Linked DNA regions of Undibacterium sp. 5I1. The protein of the gene in region 1 interacts with the protein of each later gene in a pairwise test. Links are inferred from orthologs where the notes say so. Each region holds a gene or a part of one and is shown in the gene's direction. Other genes may lie near its edges.

Evidence for each region.
Region 2: the proteins of hflK (region 1) and ftsH interact in binary tests that used the Escherichia coli proteins (3 or more experiments, as listed by UniProt). The link is inferred for Undibacterium sp. 5I1 from one-to-one orthologs.

Annotation. Positions count from the first base shown.
Region 1 is NZ_JAVIWI010000001.1:1,603,922-1,617,429, reverse strand. The notes cover bases 10,170-13,085. They hold hflK (FtsH protease activity modulator HflK), read left to right. Parts: upstream 10,170-10,940; coding sequence 10,941-12,230; downstream 12,231-13,085. Other genes in these bases: hflC (protease modulator HflC), read left to right, coding at 12,230-13,085; hflX (GTPase HflX), read left to right, coding at 10,170-10,878. Also shown: ndk (nucleoside-diphosphate kinase), read left to right, coding at 22-447; 23S rRNA (adenine(2503)-C(2))-methyltransferase RlmN, read left to right, coding at 513-1,670; type IV pilus biogenesis/stability protein PilW, read left to right, coding at 1,667-2,467; RGU72_RS07225 (RodZ domain-containing protein), read left to right, coding at 2,460-3,479; ispG (flavodoxin-dependent (E)-4-hydroxy-3-methylbut-2-enyl-diphosphate synthase), read left to right, coding at 3,482-4,747; hisS (histidine--tRNA ligase), read left to right, coding at 4,786-6,147; RGU72_RS07210 (tetratricopeptide repeat protein), read left to right, coding at 6,160-6,825; outer membrane protein assembly factor BamB, read left to right, coding at 6,838-7,986; ribosome biogenesis GTPase Der, read left to right, coding at 7,993-9,336; RNA chaperone Hfq, read left to right, coding at 9,479-9,715; more of hflX, read left to right, coding at 9,754-10,169; more of hflC, read left to right, coding at 13,086-13,141; RGU72_RS07175 (ATP phosphoribosyltransferase regulatory subunit), read left to right, coding at 13,275-13,508.
Region 2 is NZ_JAVIWI010000001.1:1,943,282-1,959,478, reverse strand. Bases 6,843-9,835 are described here. They hold ftsH (ATP-dependent zinc metalloprotease FtsH), read left to right. Parts: upstream 6,843-7,392; coding sequence 7,393-9,279; downstream 9,280-9,835. Other genes in these bases: folP (dihydropteroate synthase), read left to right, coding at 9,346-9,835; RGU72_RS08625 (RlmE family RNA methyltransferase), read left to right, coding at 6,843-7,243. Outside these bases: RGU72_RS08650 (heme-binding protein), read left to right, coding at 268-675; carA (glutamine-hydrolyzing carbamoyl-phosphate synthase small subunit), read left to right, coding at 1,007-2,182; carB (carbamoyl-phosphate synthase large subunit), read left to right, coding at 2,185-5,403; transcription elongation factor GreA, read left to right, coding at 5,500-5,976; RGU72_RS08630 (YhbY family RNA-binding protein), read right to left, coding at 6,093-6,569; more of RGU72_RS08625, read left to right, coding at 6,602-6,842; more of folP, read left to right, coding at 9,836-10,188; glmM (phosphoglucosamine mutase), read left to right, coding at 10,204-11,547; RGU72_RS08600 (OmpW/AlkL family protein), read left to right, coding at 12,185-12,802; fumarate/nitrate reduction transcriptional regulator Fnr, read left to right, coding at 13,063-13,842; RGU72_RS08590 (hypothetical protein), read right to left, coding at 13,968-14,216; RGU72_RS08585 (FixH family protein), read right to left, coding at 14,279-14,809; cytochrome c oxidase accessory protein CcoG, read right to left, coding at 14,819-16,197. UniProt on the Escherichia coli protein: Acts as a processive, ATP-dependent zinc metallopeptidase for both cytoplasmic and membrane proteins. Plays a role in the quality control of integral membrane proteins.

The DNA of each region.
Region 1 (13,508 bases):
TCATTTTATTGGAGTTTTTAGATGGCTATCGAACGTACATTGTCTATTATTAAGCCTGACGCAGTTGCAAAAAACGTTATCGGTCAAATTGTTAGCCGCTTTGAAGCTGCTGGCTTGAAAGTAGTCGCTGCCCGCTTGACGCAATTGTCCCGCGCTGAAGCAGAAGGTTTTTATGCAGTTCACGCTGCACGCCCATTCTTCAAAGATCTGGTTGATTTCATGATTTCTGGCCCAGTTTTTGTTCAAGCATTAGAAGGCGAAGGCGCGATTTTGAAAAATCGTGATCTGATGGGTGCAACAGATCCAAAGAAAGCAGAAAAAGGCACAATTCGTGCAGATTTCGCAGAATCAATCGACGCAAATGCAGTACACGGTTCCGATGCAGCTGAAACAGCCGCCATCGAAATCGCTTACTTCTTCCCAGCGTTGAACGTGTACTCACGTTAATCACAGTTTGTAATATCGTCTTGTTTTGATAGTGATACTTAAGCAGGATGTGAAGGAGGATGCATATGACGGCTCTCACCAATTTGTTGGACCTAGATCCCTTGCAACTCGTCGCTTATTGCGGTGAGTTGGGTGAGAAGCCGTTTCGCGCCAAGCAATTGCAGCGCTGGATACACCAGTTCGGTGCCAGTAGTTTCGAAGAGATGAGCGATCTCGCAAAATCGCTAAGAGAAAAATTATCTACGCGAGCCTTTATTGCCGCTCCTGCGATCATTAGCGACCATACGTCAACAGACGGGACGCGCAAATGGTTGTTGGATGTGGGACAGGGCAATGCTGTAGAAGCAGTATTTATCCCCGAAGAGAATCGTGGAACCTTGTGTATCTCCACCCAGGCCGGTTGTGCAGTCAATTGCCGCTTTTGCTCAACGGGTAAGCAAGGATTTAATCGTAATTTAAGCGTTGGTGAAATTATTGGTCAACTTTGGATGGCTGAGTTTTTATTACGTAAAACTAAAGGTATAGCGCCGGGACCAAAAGGCGAACGTCAAATTACTAACGTAGTAATGATGGGGATGGGCGAACCTTTATTGAATTTTGAGCCAACGGTCACCGCTTTGCGTCTGATGTTAGATGATAATGCCTATGGTTTATCACGTCGTCGTGTTACGTTGTCTACCAGCGGTGTGGTGCCGATGATTGATAAGTTGTCCCAAGAGTGTGCAGTGGCGTTGGCAGTGTCTTTACATGCCTCAAACGACACTCTGCGCGACAGCTTAATACCATTAAATAAAAAACACCCGTTGCATGAATTAATGGCGGCTTGCAAGCGGTATTTGGATTATGCTCCACGTGATTTCGTGACATTTGAATACTGCATGTTGGATGGCGTAAATGATACCGATCAACATGCTCGTGAGCTGGTGCAATTAGTTAAAAATGTTCCCTGTAAGTTTAACTTGATCCCGTTTAACCCTTTTCCGGAGTCGGGTTTAAAACGTTCGGCCAATCCTCGTATAAAGGCTTTTGCCCAAGTGCTGATGGATGCGGGATTAGTGACAACCATACGTAAGACGCGAGGCGATGATATTGATGCCGCCTGTGGGCAGTTAGCAGGTGAGGTCCAGGACCGAACACGAGTGCAAGAACGTATGCAAAAAATGGCGGAATATCAAACCAAGTTCGGTAAAAATTTTGGCAAGATCGTGGAGATCACTCAGTGAAAATTTTTGGATTGCACTATCGTTTTTTATCCGGCGTCGTACTGGCGCTGATGTTGTCCGCATGTGCAAGCAAAAAACCTGAGGGGTTTAAGCCTGAGAGTAACCCGCCAGCTGAAAGCGTCGATTTGCAAAAGAGAGCAGCTATTCGCATGGAATTGGCGATTGGCTATTATCAGCAAGGACAATATAAAGTCGCACTGGATGAAATTAGGCAGGCGTTGATCATGTCCCCTGATTTAGTTGATGCCTATAGCGTCAGAGCTTTGATATACATGGATACTGGTGAGAAGCAGCTGGCGGAAGATGATTTTCAACGTGCTTTAAAATTGACTCCCAATAATTCGGATATAGCAAATAACTACGGTTGGTTCTTGTGCCAAAATGGAAAAGAAAAACAGGCAATGACTTACTTCGATAAGGCATTGAAAGATCCTACGTACTCGAATCCGATTAAGGTGCTTAACAACGCTGGTGTTTGTAGTTTGCGGCTAAAAGATACTGCCAAAGCAGAGGGATATTTTATGCAGGCATTTCGGGCTGACCCATCTAGTCCAACCATAAATGCAAATCTTGCAAAAATTTACTTTGATCGGGGTGAGTACGAGAAAGCCAAGTTTTATATAAACCGTGTACTCAAAGCGGATGTATTTGCTGCAGATGTCCTTTGGTTGGCTATTAAAATAGAAAATAAACTGGGTGATCAGTCGGCTGTCAACGGTTTGGGCGTGCAATTGCGGCGACGTTACGCCAATTCTAAAGAATACGCTCTGTTTCAGCAGGGAGCTTTTAATGAATGATGCTGGTGTGAGTTTGCCTGAAGATCAATTAAATTTATCTATAGTTGCCGATGATGTAGTAATTGACACATCTACAATCAAGTCTGCAGGAGCTTTTCTTGCATTGATGAGGCAACAAAAAGACTTTACTGTCCAGCAAATAGCGGATCAGTTAAAGCTTTCTGCAAGGCAGATAATTGCATTAGAAGCTGATCAATTTGATGCTTTGCCAAAAATGGTAATAGTTCGAGGTTTTATACGGTCTTATGCTAAGTTACTTAAAATAGACGGAGAACCAATTTTGGCATTGTTGCCGAAAAATTTGGAACCTCCAGTTCAGTCCGCGTATTTGAGACCTGCACTGACAACTCCGTTTCTTGAATCCAGATTGCCTTTAATGGGACGTCAGGACGCAAATAACAAAAAATACGTGTGGGGAGCCATTGTTCTTGCTGTGTTGGCGATTAGTTTTTTTGTGATGCAAAAATATGAACGCATCAGTTTTATTCAAAATTTAATATCTTCTAAATCCTCATCCAGTTTGGGGACAACGACCAGGATCGCGATCCCGTCAGATTTGGCGCCCCCCGTTGCCTTAGACACTCTAACCACTCAAAAGAGCTCAGATGGACAACTTCAAATCCCGTCTTCTGATACGGCGCGGGCTAAGGTTGCGCAGTCTGATCAAGGCACAGTTGCGGATGTCTCTCCAGTGCCACCTTTAAATACTAACGTGTCTGATCAGCAAGCAACTATTTCCGCTCAATCTACCCTGCCTGCGGTAGTTAATTCACCAAATAATTTAATAAAATTTAAATTTCGGCAAGATTCTTGGATACTACTAAAGCGTGAAAACGGTAGCGTATTAACGTCCCACATGGCAAAGGCCGGAACAGAAGAGAGTTTTGATGTAAAAGAAGTTTTGCAGATAAAAATTGGCAATGCAGCTGGTGTTGATGGGACATTACGTGGCGTTTCTCTAAATATTGCGCCGACAAAAGAAAGCAACGTTTTTAACCTAAGTGTGAAGTAAGTATGACATCTTCTTTTTCTGGCATAGCATCTGGACCATTTATACGCCGCTTGAGCCGGAGTACAAAAATTGTATATGGCTCGCGTCAAGTTATCGTTGGTGGTTCTGCGCCAGTTGTGGTTCAGTCGATGACAAACACGGATACCGCTGATGTAATCGGTACTGCCATTCAAATTAAAGAGTTAGCAAGAGCTGGTTCTGAACTTGTTAGGTTGACTGTTAATAATGCGGAAGCTGCGGCAGCAGTGCCAGCGATTCGTGCGCAATTGGATAAGATGGAAATAGATGTTCCCTTGGTTGGGGATTTTCATTACAACGGACATACGTTGCTAAAAGACTTTCCTGATTGTGCCCGGGCTTTATCCAAGTATCGTATCAATCCAGGCAATGTAGGGCAGGGCGCAAAACGCGATACTCAGTTTGCACAGATGATAGAGATGGCATGTTTCTACGATAAGCCTGTTCGTATCGGAGTGAACTGGGGGAGTCTCGATCAAGCTTTACTCGCGCGTATTATGGATGAAAACGCACAGCGTGCAGAGCCGTGGAGTGCGCAAACGGTGATGTATGAGGCGTTGATTACATCTGCAATAGAAAATGCACAACGAGCTGAAGAGCTAGGTTTAGCTGGCGATAAGATTATTCTGTCTTGCAAGGTTTCAGGAGTGCAGGATTTAATTGCTGTGTATCGAGAACTTGCGCAGCGCTGTGACTTTCCTTTGCATTTAGGCTTGACAGAAGCAGGTATGGGCAGCAAAGGTATTGTGGCATCGACAGCCGCACTATCTGTGTTGTTGCAAGAGGGGATTGGCGATACGATTCGTATTTCTCTTACTCCTGAGCCAGGCGGTGATCGTTGTAAGGAAGTCGTAGTTGGGCAAGAAATTTTACAGACGATGGGTTTAAGAAAATTCACTCCTATGGTGATTGCTTGCCCAGGATGCGGGCGTACTACTTCTACTGTATTCCAAGAATTGGCAGATAGTATTCAAACCTTTTTACGCGATCAGATGCCTGTTTGGAAAAAACAATATCCCGGCGTGGAAAGCATGAATGTTGCGGTGATGGGCTGTATCGTAAATGGTCCCGGAGAATCCAAACATGCCAATATTGGGATTAGCTTGCCTGGTACCGGCGAGTCTCCTGCCGCACCCGTTTTTATTGATGGAGCAAAGGCGCTCACTTTGCGAGGCGATAATATCTCAGAAGAATTCCAAGCTATCGTATTGGATTATGTGAAGAATCATTACACTCCCTCTAATGTGTAACCAACGTATGCGGCTAATAAATAATTAGGTTGTAAAGTATGTCTGAAAATAAAAAAATAGAAAAAATTGTTGGTGTGAAGGGGATGAATGACCTTCTTCCAACCGATTCTCCCTTATGGGAATTGTTTGAAAATACGGTGCAGTCTGTTTTGAAGAGTTATGGCTTTCAACAAATTCGTACGCCTATCGTTGAGCCTACGGCCTTATTTGCTCGCGGTCTTGGTGAAGTTACTGATATCGTTGAGAAGGAAATGTACTCCTTTGAAGATGCAATGAATGGGGATAAATTAACCCTGCGTCCAGAGAACACGGCCGGCGTTGTGCGTGCAGCACTAGAGCATAATTTGACTTACGAAGGTCCGCGACGTCTTTGGTACAACGGACCCATGTTTAGGCATGAAAAGCCGCAACGTGGACGCTATCGTCAATTCCATCAAGTAGGGGCTGAGGCTTTAGGCTTTAGTGGCCCTGATATCGATGCAGAATTAATCATTATGTGTCAGCGTCTTTGGGATGATTTAGGTTTGCAAGACGTACGTCTTGAACTAAATTCGATTGGTGACGCAGAAGAGCGTATTCAGCATCGTGTAGCATTGATTGCCTACTTTGAACATCATAAAGATATTTTAGATGCCGAGGCGCAGCGACGCTTGCATAGCAATCCTCTGCGTATTCTTGACACTAAAAATCCGGCAATGCAAGAAATGGTAAATGCTGCACCTAAGCTGCTTAGTTATCTTGGTGAAGAGTCTATGTCACACTTCTTAGGTGTTCAAAAAATATTGCGTGACAATAGTATTCCATTCACGATCAATACACGTCTGGTGCGCGGCATGGATTATTACAACCGTACAGTTTTTGAGTGGGTAACTGATCAATTGGGTTCACAAGGTACAGTGTGTGCAGGTGGTCGCTATGATTCCTTATTTAGTATTTTCGGTGGTAAACCTACTCCCGCTTGTGGCTTCGCAATGGGGATTGAGCGATTGTTGGAGTTAATGAAAGCATCTGGCGAGACACATGCGCCAGCCCAATGCGATATCTATCTTGTGCATCAAGGTAGCAAAGCACAAGAACAATCTTTCGTATTAGGCGAGCGTTTGCGCGATGCGGGGCTAGATGTTGTGTTACATTGCGCAACTGCAAGCGGTGTAGGTAGTTTTAAATCGCAAATGAAAAAAGCAGACGGTAGTGGAGCAGCCTACGCAGTCATCATCGGTGAGGATGAGTCCGCATCGAATACTGTCAGTATCAAAGCAATGCGCACGGAAGATATGGAGAATAACCAAGTCACGGTGCCGTTTGATACTGCTGTTGATTATTTGGTTGACCAGATCGCTGGGATCGGTGATGCAGGCGAATGCTGTGACGATCCAACTCATATTCATATTCATCACTAGACTTTATACAAAATGGCATACGATCTCGAAGAACAAGAGCAATTAGACACTCTCAAAGCATGGTGGAAACAATACGGCAACCTAGTTACTTGGCTGTTGGTAATCGCTTTATCTGCTTACGCTGCATGGACGGGCTGGACCAGCTATCAGCGTGATCAGTCAAGTCAGGCGTCACAATTGTATGACGTGCTACAAAAGGCGGTGCAAGCTAAAGATAATGCAAAAGTGCAGCGAGCGGCTAATGACGTCGTTCAAAAATTTTCTAAAACACCATATGCGGCAATGTCCGCAATGACAGCAGCTAAGAGTGCTTTTGATGCTGGAGATATCAAAGTAGTCAAAGCCCAATTACATTGGGTCATTGATCATAGTAGTGTGGAAGAATATAAAGCGATCGCAAAAATTCGTTTAGCAGGTATTGCCTTGGATGAACGAGCTTACGATGAAGGACTAGCTTTTTTGTCAGGTGATTTTTCGCCAGAATTTGCTGGAGATATTGCTGATCGGAAAGGCGATATTTATCTCGCTCAAAATAAACCTGTAGAAGCCCGCGCTGCATTTCAGAGTGCATTAGAAAAGACAAAAGAGAAAAATCCTGCGCGTCAGTTAATCCAAATAAAGCTCGATGCTCTTGGTGGTGCCGAGGCTAAGCTTGCAAGTAATTCAGCTAGTAAATAATAGGAGTAGTTCATGCATTTTTCTGGCAAATTGCTGGCCTCATTAGTATTGCTTTCCCTCGCGGCTTGTTCCTCTATGAATCCGTTTGCGAGTAAGTCTGAAACAAAAAATATTCCGGCTACCTTGCAGGATTTTACTGTGACCATGCCAGTGAAGACTCTTTGGTCAAGCTCGGTTGGCTCATCAGGTGAATATGTATTTACGCCTGCTCAAGTTGGTGCAGACGTATATGCGGCTGCAGTGGATGGTACTGTAGTTAGATTGGATGCTGCTAATGGTCGGGCGGTCTGGCGTATCAATGCAGGCTCTTCTTTGACTGCTGGAGTTGGTGCTAGCGCTTCTGTAATAGTTGTTGCAGGGCGAAAAGGTATGTTATTCGCTTTTGATACCGAGGGTAAGTTGCACTGGAGTGTACAAACTTCCAGCGAGATACTTTCCTCTCCAGCTGTGGCCAAAGATGTTGTGGTTGTTCGTAGTATGGATAACAAAATCGCGGCGTACGATATAGCAACAGGAACAAAAAAATGGTCTATCGAGAGACCACTGCCAATTTTGACCTTACGTACCATTCAAGGCATCGCAATCGCGGATCAGTGGGCTATAGTCGCATTGCCTGGCGGTAAGCTAGCATCTTTTTCTTTAGCTAATGGAGGTTTGCGTTGGGAGGTTGCTGTTGCAGATCCTAAAGGTGCGACTGAGCTTGAGCGAATTACCGATGTTTCTGGAACTCCGTTTATTATTGGAAATGAGGCTTGTGTTTCTGCTTATCAAGGACGTGTTGGTTGTTATGACTTAACCACTGGTGCTGCGCGCTGGGCGAAAACTTTATCCAGCGAAGTTGGTGTAAGTGCAGATGAGCGATTTGTTTTTGCCGCAGATAATTCGGGCGCTGTATCCGCTTATGCTCGTAGTACCGGTGCTAGTGTTTGGCGAAATGATAAATTAGCTTACAGGCGTTTGTCCGCACCAATTTCTTTCGGTCGAGCTGTTGCTGTTGGCGACGGTTCTGGCTTTATCCATTTTCTCTCACGAGAGGATGGTTCTTTCATCGGTCGTATTAGTACCGATGGCAGTCAAATTTTGGCAGCTCCAACTGTAGTTGGCTCGAGTTTGATCGTTCAAACCAAATCAGGGGCAGTGGTTGCATTGACAACCGAGTAATACTAAATGAAGCCGGTTATTGCACTTATAGGTCGACCAAATGTCGGCAAATCCACGCTGTTCAATCGACTTACTCGCTCTCGTGACGCGCTAGTGGCAGATCTTCCTGGTTTGACAAGGGATAGGCATTACGGTGAGGGACGTATTGGTGAACGTCCATTTTTGGTTATAGATACTGGTGGTTTCGAGCCCGTTGCCAAAGAAGGCATCATGCATGAAATGGCTAAGCAAACTAAGCAGGCTGTAGCTGAGGCTGATGTGGTTGTGTTTATCGTTGATGGACGTCAGGGTTTGACTCCGCATGATAAAACTATTACGGATTTTTTGCGAAAATCTGGACGCTCCGTGATGTTGGTAGTAAATAAAGCTGAGGGTATGAAATATAGCTCTGTTACAGCCGATTTTTATGAATTAGGGTTAGGCGATCCGTACGTCATTTCAGCAGCGCACGGAGATGGCGTAACAGATTTAGTTGAGGAGTCGTTAGACATTGCGTTTGCGCAAAGACCTCCAGAATTGGAGGAGCCAGATGATGTCGTAAGGGGAATCAAGCTCGCGATAGTTGGGCGTCCCAATGTTGGTAAATCAACTTTAGTTAACACACTATTAGGCGAGGATCGGGTCATAGCATTTGATATGCCCGGTACTACCCGTGATTCGATTGAAATTCCTTTTGAGCGCGATGGAAAACATTACACTTTGATTGACACAGCGGGTATTCGCCGCCGTGGAAAAGTGTTTGAGGCAATAGAAAAATTTTCTGTAGTCAAAACTTTACAATCGGTTTCGGAAGCAAATGTCGTGTTGCTGATGCTCGATGCGCAGCAAGATATATCTGAGCAAGATGCACATATAGCGGGCTTTATCTTGGAGTCTGGACGAGCCTTAGTTATTGGTGTCAATAAATGGGATGGCTTGCAAAGCGACAGACGCGATGAAATCAAATTAGATATTGAACGTAAGCTAAATTTTTTAACATTTGCTAAGTTTCATTTTATTTCTGCTTTAAAAGCTAGCGGTATTGCCTCTTTAATGAAATCAGTCGATGCTGCTTATGCTGCAGCAACAGCGAACTTATCAACGCCAAAATTAACTCGTGCGTTGATAGAAGCTGTGGAGCATCAGCAGCCGAAGCGTAAAGGCTCGATAAGACCTAAGCTGCGTTATGCCCACCAAGGCGGTCAAAATCCACCCATTATTGTTATTCACGGCAATGCCTTGGATTCCATTGGTGATGTATATAAACGCTATTTGGAAAAACATTTCCGAGAAACCTTTTCTTTAGTGGGAACCCCTTTGCGCATAGAAATGCGCTCAGGTAAAAATCCTTTCTCTAAAACTGAAAAATAAGAATTTTCATTTGATCGTTGGTGGATCTAGCAAGCAGCGCAAGCGAAAATAGATTACAGTTACAAGGTAATCAACTATTGGGACTCTTGAACTTTTGCAATGTGTCCCCAACTCCTGATCACAACAACATATTGGAGCTGTTATGAGTAATAAAGGGCAACTGTTACAAGACCCGTTCTTGAACGCACTTCGTAAAGAACATATTCCTGTATCCATCTATTTGGTGAATGGCATTAAGTTGCAAGGTCATATTGAATCTTTTGATCAATACGTAGTTTTATTGCGTAATACAGTGACGCAGATGGTATACAAACACGCCATTTCTACTGTTGTTCCCGCACGTGCTGTGACCATCAATACTGAGTCAGAGCCCGAGTAATTATTAGGCATTTATTTTTTGAAAAATAAAATTTTTCTATGCGCGCCGTTTTAATCGGTGTGGACTTCGGTAAAGATGATTTTGCCGCTAGTTTAGAAGAACTATCTCTGCTCTCCCAATCTGCGGGGGCAGAGCCCATCACAACCATTACCTGCAAGCGCTCTAGTCCTGATGCTGCGTTATTTGTGGGCTCTGGTAAAGCGGATGAGATTGCAAATACCATTGCTGATGCTGAGCTCGATATTGCAATCTTTAATCATGCATTATCACCTGCACAACAGCGGAATTTAGAGCGACGTTTGAAAATACGGGTGGTCGACAGAACTAGTCTGATTCTTGATATTTTCGCGCAGCGTGCTCATAGTCATGAAGGTAAAGTCCAAGTCGAATTAGCGCAGTTGCAGCATCTTGCTACAAGGTTGATACGCGGCTGGACTCATCTGGAGCGACAAAAGGGTGGTATTGGTTTGCGCGGGCCTGGAGAGACTCAGCTTGAAACTGATCGCCGTTTAATCGGGGATCGAGTTAAAGCACTTAAAGCTCGTATGGGTAAGTTGCATAAGCAGCGTGAAACACAAAGACGTTCGCGTGGTAGAAGCCACACCTTTTCAGTATCTTTGGTTGGTTATACCAATGCGGGTAAATCTACGTTATTTAATTCGTTGACGAAGGCGGGTGCTTACGCAGCAGACCAGTTGTTTGCTACGTTAGACACTACATCACGACGTTTGTATCTTGCCGATGCAGGTAGTGTCGTGATATCTGACACGGTAGGGTTCATCAGGGAACTACCGCATCAATTGGTCGATGCATTTCGTGCTACTTTGGAAGAGACAATTCATGCCGATCTGTTGTTGCATATAGTTGATGCAAGTAGCCCAGTGCGCTTAGACCAAATTCAACAAGTTAATGACGTATTGAAAGAGATCGGTGCTGACCATATTCCTCAATTATTGGTTTGGAATAAGATCGATTTGGCTGGTTTGGAGCCGAGTTTGGAGCTAGGTGAGTATGATAAAATTCAAAGAGTTTTTTTGAGTGCGCAAACTGGTGCCGGAGTAGGTTTGTTGCGGCAAGCGGTTACAGAGTTTGCTAAAGACTACGCATTAAAAAGAAATAATCCAGTAGAGATCGCCCAGTTTGATGATGCGCGGTTTGTCTAAAAATTTATTCAGTATTAAGTCTATTTGTAGTTCAACTCATTATTTTATTGGATAACGACAGAATGTTCGTTTCACTTCTAAAAAAAATTGGCTTAACGATGTCGTTGAACGATCCTCAGTGGGGTCGTGGCTCTCAAAATAACGACAAGGATGGCAAGAAGCCACCTGAGGGCCCACCCGATTTAGAGAAATTATGGCGCGACTTTAATGAACGCATTAGTCGTTTCCTAGGCTCAAAAAATAATGGTAATAATGGCGGCGGTGGCGGTGGATTCACTCCTGATGCTGCCAGTGCTAAATTAGGTGTAAGCATCATCGTTGTTGTGCTGGCGTTTATTTGGTTAATCAGTGGATTCTTCATTGTTCAAGAAGGTCAAACCGGCGTTATTACGACATTTGGTAAGTTCAGCCATACAACAATGTCCGGTTTTAACTGGCGTTGGCCTTACCCGATTCAGGCTCATGAAATCGTCGACGTTTCTCAGGTACGCACCGTCGAAGTTGGTTATCGCTCCAATGTTAAGAATAAAGAGCCAAAAGAAGCACTGATGTTGACCGAGGATGAAAATATCATCGATATTCAGTTCGCCGTTCAATATAAATTAAAGAGTGCGTCTGATTGGCTGTTTAATAATCGTGATCCAGAGGGTACGATCAAGCAAGTTGCAGAAACTGCGATTCGTGAAGTTGTAGGGAAAAGTAAAATGGATTTTGTTCTGTACGAGGGACGAGAAAAGGTTGCGCAAGATGTTGGTGCTTTAATGCAGCAAATTCTTGAACGGTATCAAGCCGGTGTACAGGTTGCGAATGTCACGATGCAAGGTGTACAGCCTCCTGAGCAAGTACAAGCAGCTTTTGATGATGCCGTAAAAGCAGGTCAGGATAAAGAACGTCAAAAAAACGAAGGCCAAGCCTACGCAAACGATGTGATTCCGAAAGCACGTGGTGAGGCATCGCGCATGTTGCAAGAGTCAGAAGCATACGAGTCAAGAATTGTAGCGACCGCCGAAGGTAATGCATCGCGTTTTAAGCAAGTGTTGGCTGAATATCAAAAGGCGCCTGCAGTTACGCGAGACCGTATGTATCTTGAAACGATGCAACAAATTTTTTCCAGTACGACTAAGGTCATGATGGATTCTAAGAGTGGTAACAATATGATTTATCTTCCTTTAGATAAGTTAATTCAAGCGTCGGATAATGCCAATGTTAAGTCCTCACCTTCATCTGTAACAACGACACCGGCAGCACCAACCCCGCAAGTAACTGAGCAGATTCCGACGGTTGAGTTGCGCTACAGTAAAGACGGCAGATCCCGTGATAGTCGTGATTCTCGTGATCGGGAGGTAAGATAATGAATAAGTTATTTTCCTCGATACTTGCTCTCATCGTTGCAATAATGATTTTGTATTCCACGATTTTTGTTGTGGATCAAAAATCATATGCCATTGTTTTTGCATTAGGTGAAGTAAAAGCGGTGATTAGCGAGCCAGGCTTGCATTTCAAATTGCCACCACCGTTTCAAAATGTTTTGTTTTTAGATAAACGTATTTTGACGATAGATACTCCAGATGCAGATCGTTTCATTACGGCAGAAAAGAAAAACATATTGGTTGATGCTTTCGTAAAATGGCACATTATCGAGCCAAAATTGTATTACGTTAGCTTCAAAGGTGATGAGGGCAGAGCTCGTGACCGCTTATATCAAATTGTAAAAGCAGCCTTAAATGATGAAATCACTAAACGCACTGTACGTGAAGTCATTTCTGGTGAGCGTGGCAAAGTTATGGAAGCGATCCGCGTCAAAGTTACTGATGAGGCAAAGCAAATCGGCGTAGAGATTATTGATGTGCGATTGAAACGCGTTGATTATGTAGATCAGATCAATAGTTCAGTTTACGATCGAATGAAAGCAGAGCGTACTCGCGTGGCCAATGAATTACGCTCTACCGGATCTGCCGATTCCGAAAAAATCAGAGCAGATGCAGATAAACAAAGAACGGTAATTCTGGCTGAAGCATATCGTGAGGCTGAAAAGATGCGTGGCGCTGGTGATGCTGAAGCGTCACAAATCTATGCGCAGGCGTTCGGTCAAAATCCAGAGTTTTACAAATTTTATCGCAGCTTGGAGGCATATCGTGCCAGCTTTAAAACTAAGAATGATGTGATGGTAGTTGATCCAAATTCTGAGTTTTTTAAATATTTTAAAGCGCCTGGCGTAGGTGGCTCAAGTGGTTCAGCCGTCGCTCCAAGTAAGTCAAAGTAATTAATTTATTAAGTAATACCCGTAACTGACAAGGTGATAACGTAGGTCGTGCTATCTAATATGATGGCAGACCTACGTTTGTTGCGTTTGAGGTTTGATAATTTGTTGTTTGTTTTTATTTGATTGTAAGCTCATGCCAAATTGGCTTTTACCGGAAAATATTGCTGATGTTTTGCCATCCGAAGCACGCAAAATAGAAGAGTTACGACGTGTGTTGTTGGACAATTTTAGATTGTATGGCTACGAGTTGGTCATGCCACCTTTACTCGAATACATAGAATCCTTGCTGACAGGTGCCGGTCAGGACATGGATTTGCGTATGTTTAAATTGGTTGATCAATTATCCGGCCGAACCATGGGAGTTCGG
Region 2 (16,197 bases), 350 kb from region 1 along the record:
CAACTGTAAATGATCTTTGTCGTAATGTAAACCTTGCTTTTGTAAAATTAGCTAAATGATATTGTTGAAGCTATCAGTTAAAAAGTATCGAATTTTTTATCATATTTCTGCTTTATTATTCATTTTTATACTAATTTTTTTGCTCAGAATAAGCTTGTAAGCGGGCCTAGTTTAAGTGGGTCTACTATCAAAAGATCAAAACTGTTTTTATCCTTAATGAGTGCAGCTTGACGTACAATTCGAGCACATTTTAACCACGAGGCACCTATGCAAACTAAACCTGTATTAACTTTAGATGACGTCAAAAAAATCGCAGCAGCTGCAGAGACAGAAGCAAAAACCAATGGTTGGGCGGTAGTGATTGCGATTGTTGATGATGGTGGCCATTTGATGTGGTTGCAACGTTTGGACGGCGTCGCACCTATTTCCGCACACATTGCACCAGCGAAGGCGACGACGGCAGCACTTGGTCGCCGCGAGTCTAAAATTTATGAAGACGTGATCAATAATGGACGTTTCTCTTTTTTAAGTGCTCCTTATATTGAAGGAATGTTAGAAGGCGGCGTGCCTATCGTCGTTGATGGTCATTGTGTCGGTGCAGTGGGCGTATCTGGCGTTAAGTCGTCTGAAGATGCGCAGATTGCAAAGGCAGGTATCGCTGCCTTGGCACTGTAGTCTGAGTGTAATTTAATCAAATACTTGCTCGCGGCAGCCAATTGCGCTGCCGCTATTTATTTCAGCATGGTTATCTACGCTAAGAGTTGTTTGTCTGGCAGGTTTAGCCAAAAATGCTTGCGTCTTTACCCAATTTTCTGGCGTTCTTGGTTTGCTTGAGGGGTGCTTTTGCGCTATAATTCGAGGGTTTAGCTAATCCAAATCCCGTCGTAGCGCATACCAAATCCACATATCTCCTAAAATCGTTTCACACTACGTGCTACATTCGCGTGGTTCCTGAACACGGTTGTTTTGGCGCGGCGTAGCGACGGTAACAATACAGGAGTTACCCTTGCTGCCATTTCCGCAGTCTTTACGTCCCAACCAAGATGCTACTGCCATTCTTGCTCTCGCGGACGGAACTATATTCACTGGTGTTTCCATTGGCGCTGCAGGCCATACATCAGGCGAAGTTGTTTTCAATACATCCATGACCGGGTATCAGGAAATTCTGACTGATCCAAGTTACAGCTCTCAAATCGTGACTCTGACTTATCCGCATATCGGTAATACCGGTATCAATTCAGAAGATGTTGAGTCCGACAAAATTCATGCGGCTGGCCTGATCATTAAAGATTTACCTTTGATGGTGTCTAACTTCCGCTCTGAACAATCTTTATCTGACTATCTTAAATCGCAAAATATTGTTGCGATTGCAGGCATTGATACACGTAAGCTGACTCGTATTCTGCGTGAAACTGGCGCCCAAGGTGGCGCAATTTTAGTTGGTAATGATGCGACTAAGGCGCTCGCTCTGGCAAAATCTTTTCCGGGTTTGTCTGGCATGGATTTGGCAAAGGTTGTTTCTACCAGCAAGTCCTATTCATGGACAGAAACTGAATGGACTTTGGGGCAAGGTTACGGTCAACTGACCGATCCAAAATTTCATGTGGTCGCATTTGATTTCGGTGTTAAACGGAATATTTTGCGCATGCTGACAGCCCGTGGCTGCAAAGTGACCGTGTTGCCAGCCCAATCAACTGCTGCTGATGTATTGGCCTTGAATCCTGACGGTGTATTTTTATCCAATGGTCCTGGCGATCCAGAGCCTTGCGATTACGCGATTGCTGCAGCTAAAGAATTGATTGAAAAAGGCATACCTACGTTTGGTATTTGCCTCGGTCATCAGATTATGGCGCTTGCTTCCGGTGCCAAAACGCTCAAGATGAAATTTGGTCATCATGGTGCTAACCATCCGGTGCAAGATTTGGACACTAAACAAGTGTTGATCACGTCGCAGAATCATGGTTTTGCAGTTGATGTAAATTCACTGCCTGCTAACTGCCGCATTACGCATGTCTCTTTGTTTGATGGTTCTTTGCAAGGCTTTGAACGTACTGATAAGCCAGCATTTTGCTTCCAGGGACATCCAGAAGCATCACCAGGTCCGATGGATATCGCCTACCTGTTTGATCGCTTTACTAATTTAATGAGCGCAGCAAAAGCGCAGGCAAACGGAGAACAATAAAAATGCCTAAACGTCTCGATATAAAAAGCATCCTGATTATTGGTGCCGGCCCTATCATTATTGGTCAGGCTTGTGAGTTCGATTATTCCGGTGCCCAAGCATGTAAGGCTTTGCGTGAAGAGGGTTATAAAGTCATTTTGGTCAACAGCAATCCAGCGACCATCATGACTGATCCTGAAATGGCCGATGTGACTTACATTGAGCCAATTACATGGCAAGTGGTAGAACGTATTATCGCCAAAGAAAAGCCGGATGCCATTTTGCCGACGATGGGCGGTCAGACTGCCTTGAATTGCGCTCTGGATTTGCACAAACACGGCATCCTGACCAAATACAATTGCGAACTGATCGGCGCTTCACCAGAAGCAATCGACAAAGCAGAAGATCGCTCTAAGTTTAAAGATGCGATGACTAAAATTGGTTTGGGTTCTGCCCGTTCCGGCGTCGCGCATAACATGGATGAATCATGGGAAGTGCAGAAGACACTCGGTTTTCCAGTGATTATTCGCCCGTCTTTTACTATGGGCGGCACCGGCGGTGGTATTGCATATAACGAAGAAGAGTTTGAGACTATTTGCAAACGCGGGTTAGAGGCGTCACCTACTAGTGAGTTGCTGATTGAAGAATCACTGATCGGCTGGAAAGAATTTGAGATGGAAGTTGTACGCGATAAAGCGGATAACTGCATCATTGTTTGCTCTATTGAGAATCTGGATCCTATGGGAGTCCATACCGGTGACTCAATCACGGTAGCGCCTGCGCAGACACTGACTGACAAAGAATACCAAATCATGCGTAACGCCTCGCTGGCAGTTTTGCGCGAAATCGGTGTCGATACTGGCGGCTCTAATGTTCAATTCTCTATCAATCCTGCTGATGGTCGCATGATTGTGATTGAGATGAATCCGCGTGTATCCCGTTCATCCGCGCTGGCGTCTAAAGCAACAGGTTTTCCAATCGCTAAAATCGCTGCTAAATTGGCGGTTGGTTTTACCCTGGATGAACTGCGTAATGAAATCACCGGTGGCGCTACCCCAGCGTCATTCGAGCCTTCGATTGATTATGTCGTTACCAAAATTCCTCGATTTGCTTTTGAAAAATTCCCGCAAGCAGACAATCATCTGACAACGCAGATGAAGTCGGTTGGTGAAGTCATGGCAATCGGTAGAACTTTCCAGGAATCTTTTCAAAAAGCACTGCGTGGCTTAGAGGTTGGCGTTGATGGTATGAACCAAAAAACGCTGGATCGTGAAGTGATCGCAGAAGAATTGGGCGAGCCTGGTCCTGATCGTATCTGGTATGTCGGTGATGCGTTTGGTCTTGGCTTTAGCTTGGAGGAAGTGCATCAGCTGACGCATATTGACCCGTGGTTCCTAGCGCAGATTAAGGATATTGTCGATATCGAGCTGTGGTTAGATCACCAGAATCTGGATGAGCTAGATAAAGAAGTGTTGCTAAAGATTAAGCAAAAAGGGTTCTCTGATCGTCGATTGGCAAAGCTACTCAAGACTACGGACACTGCGGTACGTGAGCGTCGCCATGCCTTAAATATTCGGCCAGTCTATAAACGTGTAGATACTTGTGCTGCGGAGTTTGCAACTAAAACTGCTTACATGTATTCGACTTATGAAGAAGAGTGTGAGTCTGCACCGACCGATAAGAAAAAAATCATGGTGTTGGGTGGCGGTCCAAATCGTATCGGTCAGGGTATTGAGTTTGATTATTGCTGCGTCCATGCGGCTTTTGCGATGCGCGAAGATGGCTATGAAACCATCATGGTCAACTGTAATCCAGAAACGGTTTCGACCGACTACGATACATCCGATCGTCTGTACTTTGAGCCTTTGACTTTAGAAGATGTATTAGAAATCGTCGCTAAAGAAAAACCAGTCGGCGTGATTGTGCAGTACGGCGGACAGACGCCATTGAAATTAGCTTTGGATCTGGAGGCGAATGGCGTGCCGATTATTGGTACATCGCCAGACATGATTGACGCAGCTGAAGATCGCGAGCGTTTCCAACAAATGTTGCATAAGCTTGGTCTGCGTCAACCACCTAATCGTACAGCGCGCACCGAAGCCCAAGCGTTGGAGTTAGCGCAGGAAATTGGTTATCCCTTAGTAGTTCGCCCATCCTATGTGTTGGGTGGACGTGCAATGGAAATCGTACACGAGCAACGTGATCTTGAGCGTTATATGCGTGAGGCAGTCAAGGTATCGCATGACTCACCAGTATTGCTTGATCGCTTTCTGAATGATGCGATCGAGGTCGATGTCGATTGTATTTCTGATGGCGAACACACCTTCATTGGTGGCGTGATGGAGCATATTGAACAAGCAGGCGTGCATTCTGGCGACTCTGCATGCTCCTTGCCGCCGTATTCACTTGCCGCAGAGACGATTGAGGAATTAAAGCGTCAGACATCATTGATGGCGAAAGGCTTGAACGTTGTCGGCTTGATGAACGTACAGTTTGCGATTCAGCAGCAAGATGGTAAGGATGTTGTGTTTGTTCTGGAAGTAAATCCACGAGCATCTCGTACAGTACCTTACGTATCTAAAGTCACTGGTTTGCAATTGGCTAAAATTGCTGCACGTTGTATGGTGGGTCAGTCACTGGCTTCTCAAGGTATTCATAAAGAAGTTGTGCCATCTTACTTCAGTGTAAAAGAAGCGGTGTTCCCATTTGTGAAATTTCCTGGTGTAGATACGATTCTTGGTCCAGAAATGAAATCCACTGGTGAAGTGATGGGCGTCGGTAAAACTTTTGGTGAAGCCTTCGTCAAGTCACAACTAGGTGCTAGTATCAAACTACCAACCTCCGGCAAAGTTTTTCTGAGCGTTAAAGGTAGTGACAAGCCACGCGCAGTAAAAGTGGCTAGTGATCTAGTTGAGATGGGATTTGCTGTCGTAGCGACTAAGGGCACGGCTGCAGCGATTGCAGCAGCGGGTATCCCGGTCAGTACGATCAATAAAGTGGCTGAAGGCCGTCCGCATGTCGTTGATATCATCAAAAATCATGAGATTGCTTTGGTGATTAATACCGTAGAAGAAAAACGTAGTGCGATTACGGATTCACGTGCTATTCGTGTATCTTCACTTGCAGCGCGGGTGCCAACTTATACTACGATTGCTGGTGCGGAGGCGGCAGTGCAAGGTATGCGTCATCTAGATGAATTGCATGTCTATGATTTACAAGGTCTGCATAAAACCTTACACTAAGCAAATAGCTTAAACTTCGATACAGAGGTCACAGACGGTGTCCAATCCGGATGCCATATGTGGCCTCTGTATTTTTACTTTATGAGTGTGAATGAAATGAGTACAGTACCTCTTACCAAATTCGGCGCAGAACTGCTTAAGCAAGAATTACATAATTTGAAGACCAAAGAGCGTCCAGATGTAATTAATGCGATTGCAGAAGCTCGCGCTCAAGGCGACTTGTCTGAAAATGCAGAATATGATGCGGCTAAAGAGCGCCAAAGTTTTATTGAAGGTCGTATCGCCGAGCTGGAAGGCAAGCTCAGTGCGGCGCAAATCATTGATCCGACAACTTTAGATGCAGAGGGGCGCGTGGTATTTGGAGCGACCGTGCATTTGGAGGATTTAGATAATGAACAGAAAGTCAGCTATCAAATTGTAGGAGACGACGAAGCTGATATTAAACTCAGTAAAGTATCAATCAGCTCGCCAATTGCTCGCGCATTAATCGGTAAATATGTTGGCGATATAGTTGGTGTGCAAGCTCCTGCAGGTATTCGTGAATATGAAGTATTAGAAGTTCTGTACATTTAAGCCGAATAATAAAAATGGTCAGCGCTACATAGAGCCGACCATTGTTAAATAAAAATATTGTTTAGTATATTGAGCGCAGAGCTACTTAGCTTTATAGCGTTATCGCTTTAATGTGATCAGGTATTACCGAGGGCTGATTTTTTGACGCTGGTTTGACGTGGTTTAGCACGTTTGATTGAGCCGCCCTGAGTTACCCGCTCATTACCCTTTACCATGACTTTTGAGACACTAGGTTTTTTGGTGCCACTGGCGCTAGGTTTGACGATAGTTACCTCGCGCATACCTTTGCCTTTTTTGACTAGTTTGGTTTCCTTAATGCCGTCTAACTTAGGACGGTAAATAACCAGTAATTTGCCAATATGCTGTACCGGCGCAGCTTCTAAAGAGCTACAAATGGTATCGTACATAGCAATGCGTGCTTCACGATCATCGCCAAACACACGTACCTTAATTAATCCATGGATATTAAGGCCAGCATCGATTTCCTTCATCACGGCAGGCGATAAACCGGCTTCACCGATCAATACGATGGGTTTCAATGCATGGGCTTCAGAGCGCAGTTCGCTGCGTTCAGCGGGCGTGAGTTTCAACATATAAATTCCTTTAAAAGCAGTATTTTACGCGAATGGCAAAAAATAAATTCAATCAAAATTGGGTGCACGATCATATTAACGATCCTTATGTCAAATTGGCACAAAAGGAAGGTTATCGTGCGCGTGCTGTTTACAAGCTCAAGGAAATCGATGAGGCTGAAAAATTAATCAAGCCAGGTCAAATTATCGTCGATCTTGGCGCAACCCCTGGTAGTTGGTCGCAATATGTACGCAATAAACTAGCCGGTAAAGACGGTGGCGGGATATTGGGCGAGATTTTTGCGTTAGATTTGCTGCTAATGGAACCAATTGCAGATGTTCAGTTCATTCAGGGAGATTTTCGCGAAGCCGACGTGCTGAATCAGCTCGAGGCTAAATTGCTGGGGCGCAAGCTTGATCTTGTATTATCAGATATGGCACCCAATTTATCAGGCAACTCCACAGTGGATGCGGCGCGCATTGAATACATTATTGAATTGGCGGTTGAATTCTCTAATGCACACTTAAAACCCTCTGGTGCTTTGCTAGTAAAATGTTTTCATGGACCTGCTTACAATACGATTGTAATCATGTTTAAAACACAATTTAAAACTGTCATCAGCAAAAAACCCAAAGCGAGCAAAGACAAGTCTTCTGAGATTTTCTTACTCGGTAGAGGTTTAAAGAATAGTTAAAAAGTAAAAAGTAATGATTTATATGTTAATTCGCTCTTGATAATTACCAAGAATGGCAACATATGCGCTCTAGCAAGCTCTATCCAATACGGGTATGATGCAAAATTACTGTTTGTGTACAGGCGTAGTTCTACGTCCAAGGAGTTCTCGTGAATAATATGTTTTCAAAAGCGGCGATATGGGTAGTCATTGCCTTAGTGCTGTTTATGGTATTTAAACAGTTTGACAAAGGCATGTCTGCTAACACTGCCTCTATGCCGTATTCCGAGTTTCTGGATGAGGTTAGGGCTAAGCACATTAAAGATGCAACGATTGATGATGGCAATCGTACTGTTACAGCGACTACGCTGGATGGTAAAAAAGTCAAATCACAACTTACTATATTTGATCGTGGTTTTGTGGGTGATTTGGTCAACAACGGCATTAAATTTGATAACAAGCCGCCTGAAGAGCAGTCTTTCCTTTCCCAAGTCTTTATTTCATGGTTCCCGATGCTGTTGTTAATTGGCGTTTGGGTGTTTTTCATGCGTCAGATGCAAGGCGGCGGCAAAGGTGGTGCATTCTCATTCGGTAAATCTAAAGCACGTATGCTGGACGATACCAACAACAACGTTTCTTTTGCTGATGTCGCAGGGTGTGATGAGGCGAAAGAAGAGGTTGGCGAGATTGTTGATTTCTTGCGAGATCCAAGTAAATTCCAAAAGCTCGGTGGTCGTATTCCACGTGGTGTCTTAATGGTTGGCCCACCGGGTACAGGTAAAACTTTGTTGGCACGTGCGATTGCGGGTGAGGCGAAGGTACCATTCTTCACTATTTCCGGCTCTGATTTTGTTGAAATGTTTGTTGGTGTTGGTGCATCTCGCGTCCGCGATATGTTTGAAAACGCCAAGAAACATGCGCCATGTATCATTTTCATTGATGAAATTGATGCTGTCGGGCGTCATCGTGGCGCCGGTATGGGTGGTGGTAATGATGAGCGTGAGCAGACATTGAACCAAATGCTGGTTGAGATGGATGGCTTTGAGGCTAATTCTGGTGTGATTGTGATTGCGGCGACTAATCGTGCCGATGTCCTTGATAAGGCCTTATTGCGCCCTGGTCGTTTTGATCGCCAAGTCTCTGTTGGTTTGCCAGATATTCGCGGTCGTGAGCAAATTTTGAATGTGCACATGCGCAAAGTGCCTATCAGTACTGACGTTAAAGCCGATATCTTGGCACGTGGTACTCCAGGTATGTCAGGTGCAGATCTTGCGAATCTTGTTAATGAAGCTGCGTTATTTGCTGCACGTCGCAATAAACGCATCGTTGAAATGCTGGATTTTGAAGACGCTAAAGACAAAATTTTCATGGGACCTGAGCGTAAGTCTATGGTCATGCGTGAAGATGAACGTCGTAACACTGCTTATCATGAGTCTGGCCATGCCGTTGTCGCTAAACTTTTGCCGAAGGCAGATCCAGTCCACAAAGTAACAATCATGCCGCGTGGGTTTGCATTGGGTCTGACATGGCAGTTGCCAGAGCATGATCCGATTAGCGGCTACAAAGATAAAATGCTGGAGGAAATTTCCATTTTGTTTGGCGGTCGAATTGCTGAAGAAATTTTTGTCGGTCAAATGTCCACTGGTGCATCGAACGATTTTTCACGTGCAACGAAGTTGGCTCGTGCAATGGTGACACGCTTTGGTATGTCTGACAGCATGGGAGTGATGGTGTATGAAGATAGTCAGAGCGAAGGTTACTTTGGTGGTCCGTCAAAAACGATTTCTGAAGTGACACAGCAAAAAGTGGATGCGGAAATTCGTAATATTCTGGATACACAGTATGCCCTGTCCCGTAAATTGCTCGAAGAGAATCGTGACAAAGTTGAAGCAATGACTAAAGCTTTGTTAGATTGGGAAACGATAGATGCTGATCAGATTAACGACATTATGAGCGGCATAGATCCACGCCCGCCAAAGTTAGGTCAGTCAACACGTAAGACGCCGACAGATACAACGTCTGGTGGCGTATCTCCAAACGCGGCGGCACCAGCTTAAATATCAATTAATAGTTTGACTTTAATTTAGGGTGAGAAGCGATTCTCGCCCTAATTTTTTATATTCATGAATAATTATTTCGAATGTGGTCGATATCGATTTCCGTTACAGGGGTCACAGTTTCGTCCTTTAGTAATGGGAATACTCAACATTACGCCTGACTCATTTTCAGATGGAGGGCAATTCCAGGGATTAGATGCGGCGCTCTCACATGCGGAGCAGATGATACGAGATGGTGTAGATATTATTGATATTGGCGGCGAATCCACTCGGCCAGGTGCAACGCCTTTGTCGCTTGATGAGGAGTTGAGCCGGGTCATGCCAGTGATTTATGCTTTGCGTGATTGTGGTAAGCCTTTATCCGTCGATACCTACAAGACACAAGTAATGCGAGAAGCCATTCTTGCAGATGTTGATATGATCAACGATATCAACGGCTTTAGAGCGCCAGGCGCTATCGACGTTGTTGCCAAGGCTGATGTTGGCTTATGTGTGATGCATATGCAAAATACGCCGTCAGATATGCAACTTCAACCTGAGTATGACGATGTAAATACTCAGGTAACTGATTTCTTAGATAAGATGGTGGCCGATTTATTAAATGCTGGAATTGAGCCCCAACGTATTTGCCTTGATCCCGGATTTGGCTTTGGAAAAACCTTGCAGCATAATGTGGCAATGCTGAAAAATATAGATCAGTTTCAAGCTAGATTTGGTATGCCAATACTTGCTGGTTTATCTCGGAAATCGATGCTGGGAGCAATCACAGGGAAAAGCGTAGAGCAGCGCCTGGCCGCAAGTATTGCTGCATCAATCGCAGCCGTCGCAAACGGCGCAAAAATTTTACGAGTGCATGACGTAGCAGAGACCGTCGATGCGTTAGCCGTGTGGCGCGCGTTATCAAATTAAAGAAAGAAAATCAAAATGACGAGAAAATATTTTGGTACCGACGGTATCCGCGGCAAAGTTGGCGTCGCACCAATTACCCCTGATTTTGTAATGCGCTTAGGTTATGCTGCCGGCAAAGTGTTAGCGCAACGTGGACATAAAGGAGAGGGTAAGCCTACTGTCTTGATCGGTAAAGATACTCGGGTGTCTGGCTATATGCTAGAGGCTTCTTTAGAGGCAGGATTTGCTGCAGCTGGAGTTGATGTGATGCTCTCAGGGCCGATGCCTACTCCTGCTGTAGCTTATTTGACCAGAGCCTTACGCTTGTCGGCTGGTGTCGTGATTTCTGCCTCACATAATCCTTATTATGACAACGGGATTAAGTTTTTTTCTGCGCAGGGCAATAAATTACCTGATGAAGTCGAGCTCGCAATTGAGGCCGAGCTAGAAAATGGGATGGACTGTGTTAGTTCAGATTTACTCGGCAAGGCGCATCGTCTGCGTGACGCAAATGGTCGCTATATCGAATTTTGTAAAAGTACTTATCCCAACGAATTAGATTTACGCGGTTTGAAGATCGTAGTCGATTGCGCACATGGTGCAGCTTACGATATCGCTCCGCATGTATTTCATGAATTAGGTGCTGAAGTTATCTCTATCGGTAATCAGCCGAACGGTTTTAATATTAATGACCAGGTCGGTGCTACCGCGCCAGATGCGTTAGCTATTGCCGTCAGAGCGAATCATGCAGATATCGGTATCGCTTTGGATGGTGATGCTGATCGCCTCGTTATGGTGGATAGAAACGGTAAAATTTATAATGGCGACCAACTACTTTATTTGATGGTGATGGATCGTCTTGCAATTGGTCCAGTTCAGGGTGTGGTTGGTACTTTGATGACCAATATGGCGGTCGAGTTGGCATTGCAGGATTTGGGCGTTGGTTTTGTCCGGGCTAAAGTGGGCGACAGATACGTGCTGGAACAAATGCAAGAGCGTGGCTGGATGCTAGGTGGTGAAGGTTCCGGACATTTACTCTGCCTGGATAAGCACACTACGGGCGATGGTATTGTCTCTGCGTTGCAAGTTTTATCTGCGCTCCGTCGCAATGGCAAGACCCTGGATCAATGTTTTGAACATTTGATCTTATTCCCACAAGTTTTACTCAATGTTAAAGTGCCTGCCGGATTTAACTGGCAGAAAAATGAAGCTGCCGTTTTAGAAAAACAGCGCGTAGAAGCAGAGTTAGGTAACAAAGGGCGAGTGCTGATTCGTGCATCAGGTACGGAGCCGTTAGTCCGCGTTATGGTAGAAGCGGTTGATTTGGAAATGGCCAATAAATTTGCTCGCAGGCTAGTTGACTGTATAACACCAGCCTAATTTTATATTTGAAATTGTATCGGTCGCATTATTGAATATAGAAGCGATACCATGTACTATTCAGCCTTCGGTTTTTTATATTATTTGGCCAGTACCGCGAATAATATAAGTACTAAATAATTCAATAGCACTTAAGAATTTGATTGAATTGAATCCAAGTATTCTGTACCAGAATATTTGGTTGTTATGGTAAGTGTTATTGTATAACAATTCACATACTTCTCCCGCGCGTCGGTAGCTCAGCTGGATAGAGCAATGCCCTTCTAAGGCATGGGTCGGGGGTTCGAGCCCCTCCCGACGCACTTCTTTTCTACATCCCCAGATTTTCTAAAGTCATCAGCCTCAAGAAAAATTTGAGGCTTGTCTGTGATCAGAAACAGCTTTTGATCATCTGCCTCAGTCTTGATAAATACAAGTTTCTTTGTGTTTGCATTCATCTAATAAATAACCGCAAAATTACTTTGTGGCCATCAGAGATCCATCGTCAGATAAATATTGCATTCCCGTTAGCTTGCACTCATGCAGACTTCAAGATTTGAGTTGTAGGTTTCACCTGGGTTGATCTACATCAAAGCTGATAACTCGTCGCAGTATTAAACTTCTTGCCAGACAAACGACGATTGATGGGGAAGTAAAAATGAAAAAGACTATAGCGTTATCGGTAGTAACAGCTGCGCTGTTAAGCATGTTTTCTGCAACTGCATGTGCACAAGAAAGTCCTTGGTTGGTACGAGTCAGGGCAGAGCATTTGTCGACCGCAAATAAGTCAGATCCTATTGGTGGAGTTGGTCCAGCCGACCGGTTAGAGGTTTCTGACAAAACGATTCCTGAGTTGGATATTTCTTACTTTTTTAGTCCAAATATTGCAGCAGAATTAGTACTGACTTATCCGCAAAAACATGATGTTTATCTCGATGGTACAAATATCGGTAGCTTTAAACATTTACCTCCGACTTTGCTGATTCAATATCATTTTTTACCTGATGCGCAGTTTAGTCCTTATCTTGGTGCTGGTATAAATTACACTCGAATTTCTGACGTGAATCTGCTTAACGGCACAGGTTCTTTGGAAAACAGCAGCGTCGGTCTAGCGTTACAGGCAGGCGTGGATTACAAGATAGACAAACGATGGTCAATTAATGCTGATATCAAAAAGGTGCAGATACGTAGCGATGTATTTATTTCTGGTGCCAAAATCAGCGCAGTAAAGGTCGACCCTTTGATGATCGCTGTTGGGCTAGGTTATCGCTTCTAAATAATCTCCAGAGGCACATGGAGCGCTGTTCTAAAAGAAATTCCGGGTTGATAGGCAATCGAGGCATAGTCTCGATTGCCTATTTCTGATTAAGGACAATCGATTAATGCCATGCTGTTGGAAAAATAAGGATATACATCCACCTTCTTAGGGTAATTTGAGTTCAGAGACCGCTTTCATATTGCAATAATTTAAATAAAATTTAGCGATGCATTTGCGCTAAACTCAATTCATTGATTACAGTCTCAGGGTTGCAACTTATGAACGTACATCTTCCTCATCTGGCTACGCCAGCAAGCACCTCAACGATCCCACCACTTAAATTGCAAGATATTCGGATTCACTGTGCCGCCTGTAGTCTGCATCAATTATGCCTTCCCATGGGATTGGCCGAAGCGGATATGGATAAGTTGGACAGCATCATTGGCCGTAGAAGACGGATCAAGCGGGATGATGCCTTGTATCGCATGGGTGAACCGTTCACCAATTTATACGCGATCCGGGTTGGGCATTTTAAAACCTCTCAAACAAACTCTATCGGTCAGCAACATATAACCGGCTTTCAAATGGCTGGCGAATTGCTAGGGATGGACGCGATTGGTAGTAACGCTCATCATTGTGAGGCAATTGCACTGGAAGACAGCGAGGTGTGTGAGATACCGTTTAATAGCCTGGAGCATCTATTTGGTGAAGTACCAACCTTACTGAGCCATTTTCACCGCATCATGAGTCGTGAAATTAATCGAGAGCAAAACGTGATGTTGCTGTTGGGTAGCATGCGTGCCGACCAGAAATTTGCTGCTTTTTTGGTGAATCTATCCTCGCGCTATGCTGCGCGAGGATATTCGGCAACACGTTTTCAACTTCGCATGTCACGCGAAGAAATCGGCGGCTATCTTGGCTTGACGATAGAAAGCGTCAGTCGCCTGCTAAGCAAATTTAAAAAGTTAGAGCTGCTTTCAGTCGATCAGCGCGATATCGAACTCCTGCAATTACTTACCTTAAAATCAATTGCGGCAGGTACTGATCATTGTGCTTAGACCTTACCTACGTATTGTTTAAGTATTGTTTGAGTCGAGCTTGATGCCAGCATTTTTTTATCTGCTTCATTTTATTTTTCTTCAGAAAATGTCAGTCTTCCTATTCAACTCAACGCAGGCTTGTACTAAAAAGAGGGTTGGCTCTTAATACTGCTATCAGAATTAGCCACTAGCAAATAGCAGGTAAGCGCGCTGGATAATGCACAACATATCCAGAAGCTAAAAAATCCTAATGTATAGATGGCGGGTCTGGATAACTCAATCGGCACGCCAGAAAACACCAGGTCATGCGGATCAAAAATAGAAAAGAACAAACCTTCGGCAGCAACCGCAACCAAAAAAGATGACCATAATATTGCTATAGCGCGTCGCATGTTTGTCTCCTTTGTTATTGTAAAAACTGCCGACCAGTTTGTTGGCTTACTTGCGTATTCAATCAAAGCGGATCTAGGACGATTGCTTGCTGTAAGGGCCAGTTCCAGACTCCACTAAGACGCCATTGCTTAGGCTGATCTTCTAGCGTGACTTGCCAGGCTGCTTTATCTAATAACGGTAGTGCTAAAGAAAAATTACCGGATTCATCTACTGGTGTTTTGATCGCCAGATCTTTAGATGGTTGAGTAGGGTGAACCAATTTCATCGTTAAGATACCGGTTGATATTTTTTGATCGCTACTGAGTTTTCCTTTAATGATCCCGCTCGCAGCATCGTATTGTATGGATGCGTTTAACTTTAATGCCGCAGCCACCTTGTCACGCCGCAGGTCCTGATTGATTGCCTGGCCTTCTCTATAATAATCATCCACCACCATCGCATCTTGTTCTCGGAAGGCGATCGACACCATATACGAGCCGGCAACCACTGCAACAATCGGTGGCGCTAACAGGAACCAAAGCCAGATTTGTTTAAACCAAGGTGCTTGCTTAGTGTTGATAGAGATGGGTGCTGAAATAGGTGAGGTCGACATCACACGCTCCTAATTGTGGGGAATAATAAATACAGCTTTTTCTTTGACCTGCAAGGCCGGATTATCGATCGCTTCAAGCTGAAACCAAATTTTGTTACTACCTTGTTTGCCATGATCGTGGTCTACATGCACCCGGACTGGTATCGCTTTTGTAGTAGCTCCTGGCAGCTCGATTTGGTCGGGGCTGTCTAAACGGATTGAGTCCAGCCCCGATACTTTGATGCGATAAATATGATTTGCTTCCGCCGTGTTCATAATTTGTAGCTTATAAACATTTTCAATCACGCCTTCATTTAATTCTCTACCCATAGAGCCGCGGTCACGGATAACGTCTAGTTTTAAGGGGACACGTGTTAGTAAATTGATCGCTAATACCGATACGATGACGACCAAGATAGCGCTATAGATCAAGACTCTTGAGCGGAAGATTGACTTCAAAACCTGTTGTTCTGACAGATTATTTTTGATCGCATTTGCGGTAGAAAAACGAATCAAGCCCTTTGGTGCTCCGATCTTATCCATCACCGTATCGCAGGCGTCTACGCAGGCGGCACAGCCTATACATTCGTATTGCAGGCCGTCCCGGATATCGATACCGGTCGGGCATACCTGAACGCAAATTGAGCAATCGATACACGATCCAAGCACAGGATTTTTAGCTGTCTTTGTGCTACGCGGTTCCCCGCGCTGCTGATCGTAGGTCACGATCAACGTGTCCTGGTCAAACATCACACTTTGGAAGCGTGCATACGGGCACATGTATTTACACACTTGCTCACGCATCCACCCCGCATTACCATAAGTTGCCAGCGCATAAAATAAAACCCAGAATAATTCCCATGGTCCCAGTGTGACTAATAATATTTCTTGCATCAATGTTTTGATTGGCGTGAAGTAGCCTACAAAGCTGATACCTGTCCACAAAGCGATTCCTAGCCAGATCGCATGCTTGGCACATTTTTTACTGACTTTTGCCAGCGTCCAATTTTGCTTACTTAATTTGATACGGGCGCTGCGGCTACCTTCAATCTTCCGTTCTACCCACATAAAAATTTCGGTATAAACCGTTTGTGGGCAAGCAAAGCCACACCAAAGACGGCCAGCAACCGTCGTAAATAAAAATAATGAGTAAGCGCAAATAATTAACAGAGCGGTCAGATAAATAAAATCCTGTGGCCATAGCACGATGCCAAACAAATAGAACTTCCTTGCGGCCAAATCAAACAACACCGCCTGACGATCATTCCATGCCAGCCAAGGCACACCATAAAACACCAGTTGGGTAAGCCAGACGCAAGCCCAGCGCCAGTTGGCAAAAAACCCTGTTACTTCGCGCGGATAAATGTCCTCTCTTGACGCGTACATTTTAATGGTCGCGTATTGAGGTT